Regions from separate parts of the Dorea amylophila genome, predicted to be linked through region 2. Evidence: riboswitches for the same ligand, from Rfam matches in the RefSeq annotation. Region 2 holds a riboswitch; the other holds the start of a gene.
The links. Region 2 has a riboswitch for cobalamin ahead of OCV72_RS01465 (Ig-like domain-containing protein). Riboswitches for the same ligand answer to the same signal wherever they lie in the genome.

Region 1 (3,425 bases), on a different contig from region 2:
CAGAAAATGCGAAGAGCCGTCTAACAGGAGATTCCCAATCTTAGGGATTCCATCATCTGTAGTAAAGCGAATTCCTGTGATAAGGATCTTTTTCGCACGTTCTGCTGTTAATGTATGGCTTGCATCTTTGAGGCATGAAATGAGCTGATGCAGGGACAAAGAGGAGTTCTGCAGGGTATTGTAATCCATATCTGTCAGCAGACAGAACTCTGTAATATTTGGAGTGATAACATCTGCACGTGCGGTTAGTTCCTTCATGGCAGACAGGAATTCGGAAGTATACATATCATAGGTCATGCCGTCATCACCCATTACAGGATCAACCAGAAGAAAAGTATCTGGTGTCTGGAACGTATCCAGAAAATGAAAAATCTCTTCAATCTGAGGTACACTGGCAATGTAACCGGTGTAGATCCCAGAAAAGCAAGTGCCGAGTTTCTTCCATTCCTGACGGAAATAATCCATCTTATCGGTAAAATCATAGCAGTAGTAGCTTGGATATTCTGTTTGAGAACTTAAGATGGCTGTCGGGAGTGGACATGTCTGGATGCCCATCGCAGATAATACAGAGATGGCGGCAGTCAGGGAGCATCGTCCAAGACCGGACAGATCATTGATTACAGCAACTTTTTTTGTCATTGTCATAAAGAAATCCTCGTTTCCTAATATATTTACAAACATGTATTGATTATATCATAGTTGGGTTTTTTTGCCTTAACAAAAGAAGAAAGAAATCTTCCGGGTAAAAAATAATAAAAAAGTTTGAAAAAGTTGTTGACAGATGGAATACATTGCGCTATACTTAATTTCGTTGCTGAGGTACAAAAACTTCGGAAACAATAAAATGAATATGTGCGCGTAGCTCAGCTGGATAGAGCGTCTGGCTACGGACCAGAAGGTCGGGAGTTCGAATCTTCTCGCGCACGTAGGAGAAACCCTTGTTTGATATAAAGTCAGACGAGGGTTTTTTGCTGTTACATGTCCGGCGAGTCATATTTTTTATACACGGTTTCGTACACGGTAGACCGGGCAGTATTGACACAGATTGGGCAATTGTGGTAAGGTTACAAGGTAAATTAAATCATGATTGTGTGAGGTGTCAGTCAGGATATCAAGGATAATTTATGGGAATTATTTTATAGAAAGAATGATCTGACTGGTGAAAAGGGAAACAGGTGAGAATCCTGTACGAACTCGTCACCGTATTTTGCGAGCGGAAGCTGCATACCCACTGGGATGACCGGGAAGGGAGCTGAAGCGCCAGAGCAATAAGCCGGGAGACCTGCCTTTCGCAGTACAGGAACGTAAAAGTTCAGGCCACGAGGAATTGGCAGTACGAAATAAGTCACAGAACTGTATGTGATATGTAGATATTATGTAATACAGTTTTATTTTCGTTGTCTTCGTTTCCTGGCGGAGGCTTTTTTGATATTATGTGTCCGGAAGGAACCGCCGGTGGCAGAGATCTTGTATCTCATGTATTGACAATCAAAAAACAGGAGGTAGAAAGAAATGAAAAAGAAACTGGTAGTAGTATTATTATCAGCAGCTATGTGTGTAGCGGCATTTGGCGGATGTGGAGCAAAATCAGACAGCTCAGACAGCAGCAGTAACAAGAAGACAGAGACTTCTTCAAAAAAGGAAGATCAGAAAGCAGCGGATGCAGTTGCAAAAAAGATTGATGCGATCTACGTTCAGGAAAGAACAGACAAGACGGATGAACAGTGTAAAGCAGCAAAAGAAGCGTGGGATAAATTGACAGATGCGCAGAAAGAACTGGTAGAAGGAGACAATGCAGATCCGGATTACTTCGGAAGAGATACAGGAGATGCTTCCCAGGATGACCCGTTAAATGGAGATGATATCGGAGAAAAGGAACTTCTGGTAGTAAGTTTCGGTACTTCCTTTAATGCGAGCCGTGCAGCCGATATCGGTGGAGTAGAGAAAGCACTCCAGGCAGCAAATCCGGACTGGTCTGTAAGAAGAGCATTTACAGCTCAGATCATCATTAACCATGTGCAGGCAAGAGATGGCGAGAAGATTGATAATGTGGATCAGGCTTTAGAGCGTGCCGTAAAAAACGGTGTCAAGCAACTGATTATACAGCCAACACACTTAATGCATGGTGCAGAATATAAAGAGTTAACAGAAGCAGTGGAGAGTTACAAAGATAAATTTGAATCTGTCAAGATCGCAGAACCGCTTCTCGGAGAAGTCGGATCGGATGCGACAGTGATCAATGCAGATAAAGCAGCAGTAGCAGAAGCAATTACAGCAGAAGCTGTTAAGACAGCAGAATATGACAGCCTTGATGCAGTTGCAGCAGACAGTACAGCATTTGTATTCATGGGACACGGAACATCAGATGAAGCAAAGATCAGCTATTCCCAGATGCAGACACAGATGGAAAAGCTGGGATATAAGAATGTATTTATCGGAACAGTAGAAGGAGAACCGGAGGAAACTTCGTGTGAATCTGTTATCGAAAAAGTAAAAGATGCCGGATATAAGAATGTCATTCTTCGTCCACTGATGGTTGTGGCAGGTGATCATGCGAACAATGACATGGCCGGAGATGATGATGATTCATGGCTGAGCCAGTTCGAGGCATCTAAGAACTTTGACAGTGTGAAAACACAAATTGCAGGTCTTGGAGAAATCGATGCAATCCAGCAGTTATATGCAGCTCATACAAAAGCAGCCATGGATGCACAGTAAAAAATATTAAAGGGAGAGAACAATGTTAAGAAAAAGACTGATGACGCTTGCATTAGCGGTAGTGATGACCGTGTCTGTATTTACAGGATGCGGCAGTAAAGATGACAGTAAGACATCTAGGTCAGAGAGCAAAAAGACAGAACAGCAGAAGTCTGATGCGAAAAAAGAGAAAGCAGCAGAAAAGGAAGAGACAAAAGCTCCGATTGAAGATGGAACCTATACAGCAGAGTTTAAAACGGACAGTTCCATGTTTCATGTAAATGATGCATATGATGATAAGGGGACATTGACGGTAAAAGACGGAAAGATGACGATTCATATCAGTCTTGTATCAAAAAATATTGTAAATCTGTTTCCTGGTACAATAAAAGATGCCAAGAAAAAGGGAGCAAAACTTTTGCAGCCGACGACAGATACTATAACAGATGAAAATGGTAATGTCGTAACAGATATAGAGGGTAAGCCGAAAGAAGTATACGGTTTTGATGTTCCGGTGCCGGCACTGGACAAAGAATTTGATCTGGCACTGATCGGAACAAAAGGAAAGTGGTATAATCATAAAGTAAGTGTTTCCAATCCTGTAAAAGCTGAATAAATATCAATTGATCATAAAATCTCTTGTCTTTCATATTATTATACAAAGTGTATATGTGAAGGATAAGAGATTTTTTTATTTATTTGCAATGGTGAAAATGCATAAAAAATAT
Region 2 (3,425 bases):
GTTTTATTTTCTGTTTCCGATGCTGTTACCGTTACCTTGCATGTGGCTTTAAGCTCTGTTCCTTCCGCATTATTAATAGACACAGTCACCTCAGCAGTCCCTGCTTTCACTGCGGTCACCTCAGCCTGTGTTCCGGATTTTGCAACGGTTACAATCTTTGGATCAGAAGAAGTCCATGTCATATCCGGTGCTGTCTCAGATGCTGATAATGCCGGTGTGAACTGAGGTGTCAGTTCCTGAACTTCTCCCTCTTTCATGCCGAGTTCAGATCCCTCTTTGAAACTTAATTCCGTAATAACGGTCTGATCCGGTGTGGATGGTGTCGACGGGACTGTATCTTCCGGGATTGCAATATTGATCGTATATGCAATATTTTTTCCACTCATGGAACTGGTATGTGCCATAAAAGTCATTGAACTATTTAAATTAACAGGAATCTCAAATGTAACTCCGGCCTCGCCTTCTCTCGGTTTTGCATGATATATGTTCTGGGTTCCATTCACTTTCACCCATACTTTATCATACTTAGAACTGCTAAAATTTATCCAGGCTGTTGCTTTTCCATTCTTTACGATTACTTTTTGACACTCAATCTTCACCTTGCTTGAACCACCCGAAGTCAGTTTTGCCGAAAAATGATCCGCATCAACACCATATTCTCCGTCTTTCAAAGCACCTGCCATACCGCTGATATCAGTAATGTTCTCAAATATTTCGTCTTCGCCGATTGGTTCCGTCTGTGGGGCGGTTCCGTCTTCCTGCGTATTCTGTACCTTTTCAACAGCTACCTGATTTTTCCCGGCTTCTTTTGTGACTTCCTGACTTGTATCTGTCGTCACACTGCTTTCTGTCTGTCCGGCAGCGGCTTCCAACTCTGTCTGTCCGACAGTGGCTTCCGGCTCTGTCTGTCCAACTTCATCACTATCCTGTTTATTCTCACTCAATGTATCTTCTACAGCTGCATTCTGATCTTCCGCATACACTCCCGATACCGGTGCAACTGCCATAGACACAGCCATAAATAAGGCCAAAAATTGCTTGGAATTATGTTTCATCTTATACTCTCTCCCTACTACTTTTCTGTCAATCAAAATACCCTTCCACGAAATCATCCGTAAAAGGGTACAAAATGGCCTTGTTAATTTATTATAATTTTCTTCCATTTTTGTACAACCAATTACTCGTGGTCCGGATTTACTTCCATGTACACTACAGGCAGGTCTCCTGACTCACAGATCCATACATCAGAATCTTGTCTTCCCGTTATCCAGTGACTTTTTTCTTTTCTGATATTCCCTGCTCACAGTGACGAGTTCGCACAGGACTTGCACCTGTTTCCCTTTTCACCGGCTCTATCAATCTTATCCAGCCGGCACCTGCAGTTTTCATTCTATTTTTCTCATCTTGACTACGATACCATAAGTACCTGTAAAATGCAATTGTTAACCCAGATTCTGCTTCTGTACTGCCTCTTCGGTGCGGAATTTTTCAAATGTATGAACTACCTCTTCCGCATCAGAACCATCTACTACAAAAATCATCTTCTGATTCAGCGTAACTGTCATCATTCCCATAACTGATTTTCCATCAATGATAAGTTTATGTGCTGTATCTTCAATCAAGGTATCAGCCTCTACTTTCTGACACATTCTTGAAAATTCTACAAGCTGTTCCGGTGTTTCAAATTTTACATTCATTTTTATCATAATTAAGTCTCTCCTCTCAGGTGTATCCATCATTTTCATCACAAACACATCTGTTTATAAGAAAAATATAAATCAGTATACTACGTTTTTTTCTACTATGTAATATATTTTTTATTTCTTAACATTGTCTTTTCACCTAGAATATATTATACTTATCTGGCATCATCCGTATTAAAGATAACTAACTATATATATATATCAATTTTATATATTATTTTGGAGGATATTATGAGTACATACGATTATTACCGTATTTTTTACCATGTTGCACAACATCACAGTTTTACAAAAGCGGCAGAGGTATTACACAATAACCAGCCGAACATTACCCGTTGTATGAATAATCTTGAGACAGAACTTGGCTGTCACCTTTTTGTCCGTTCGAACCGCGGAGTCTCACTGACGCCTGAAGGCCAGAAGCTTTTTAACCACGTTGCGATTGCTTTCGAACAGCTTGAACTCGGAGAAGCCGAGCTCAAGCGTGACCAGAGTCTTACAAGCGGACTCATCTCCATCGGAGTCAGTGAAAATGCACTTCGTATTATGCTTCTGTCCAAATTAGAAGCATTTCACAATCATTATCCACATGTAAGGCTTAAGATATCCAACCATTCCACTCCGCAGGCAATTGCTTCCCTGGAAAGCGGACTGGTGGATTTTGCAATTGTAACAACTCCACTTTCTGTTCAAAAACAGTTTCAGAAAATCTCCCTGGGTTCTTTCCGGGAAATTCTGATCGCCGGCCCGAAATACAAAGAACCGGCTTCCCGCATCTGCTCACTGGAAGAACTTACGGACTACCCTTTCGTCTCGCTGGAAAATAACACCAGCACCAGAGATCTTCATATTCAATACTTTTCTTCTCACGGGCTTCCGTTCCGTCCGGATCTTGAAGTTACATCCACCGACCAGTGCCTGGCTTTGATCCAGCACAATCTTGGTATCGGCTTCTATCCGGAGAAGCTTGCAGAAGAACCGCTCAAGCGTGGAGAAATTCTTCAGATCCATCTGAAAGAATCCCTTCCTGCGAGACAAATCTGTCTTGTACAGAATGCTTCCAGACCACAGAGCATTGCAGCGCAAAAACTAATCGAGACACTGATCCGTATCTGATGACGGATCAATGTCTCTTTTTTGTCCCTTTTTTATCTTTCGTTTCTCCGGGATTCTATATCCAGGAACATCAACAGGAAACTGACGATCAAAAGTCCGCAGGATACCCAGATCATATGGATTCCATAATTGGCTGAAAGATTGCCTCCGATTCCGGCTCCTACCGCAAAAAGAACTATAATTCCAAAATAATACATTGCCTGCCGCAAGTGTTCCGGCTTTTTCTCTCTCAGATAGAAGGATAATGCCGCCGTTCCACTCCGTAAGTTTCCGATACACATAGTACTTGCATATGAAAATCCATTTACCTTCCGGAAACTCTGCACCTGCATCGCACAGGCAAAGGATACCAGAACAGTCGCGATCATATTTCCCCGCTGCGGAATAAATCCTACAACAAACAAAATGAGGATCTCTGCTCCCAGTATTCCCTGTCTCCAGTGCAGGCGCCTGGCATATTTGTACTTATTCTGGATCTGCTCCGCAATCAGAACACCTAAAGCAAATGCAAAAAGCGGAAATAAATATTTCAGTCCAGCCTCCCATTTTCCCGTCATGAAATTCTGGCTCATCAGCACCACATTACCTGTCTGTGCATTCGAGAAT

Region 1: linked by a shared signal. The riboswitch ahead of OCV72_RS05060 (sirohydrochlorin cobaltochelatase) and the one ahead of OCV72_RS01465 (Ig-like domain-containing protein) in region 2 are both predicted to bind cobalamin.

Annotation. Positions count from the first base shown of each region.
Region 1 covers NZ_JAOQJW010000006.1:78,303-81,727, forward strand. Annotated here, with positions in the region: gene OCV72_RS05050 (pyridoxamine kinase) at 1-639, opposite strand, end outside; tRNA gene OCV72_RS05055 (tRNA-Arg) at 853-926, shown strand; cobalamin riboswitch at 1,132-1,304, shown strand; gene OCV72_RS05060 (sirohydrochlorin cobaltochelatase) at 1,513-2,718, shown strand; gene OCV72_RS05065 (VOC family protein) at 2,741-3,313, shown strand.
Region 2 covers NZ_JAOQJW010000002.1:55,890-59,314, reverse strand. Annotated here, with positions in the region: gene OCV72_RS01465 (Ig-like domain-containing protein) at 1-1,091, opposite strand, end outside; cobalamin riboswitch at 1,198-1,395, opposite strand; gene OCV72_RS01460 (HPr family phosphocarrier protein) at 1,443-1,706, opposite strand; gene OCV72_RS01455 (LysR family transcriptional regulator) at 1,935-2,819, shown strand; gene OCV72_RS01450 (YoaK family protein) at 2,852-3,425, opposite strand, start outside.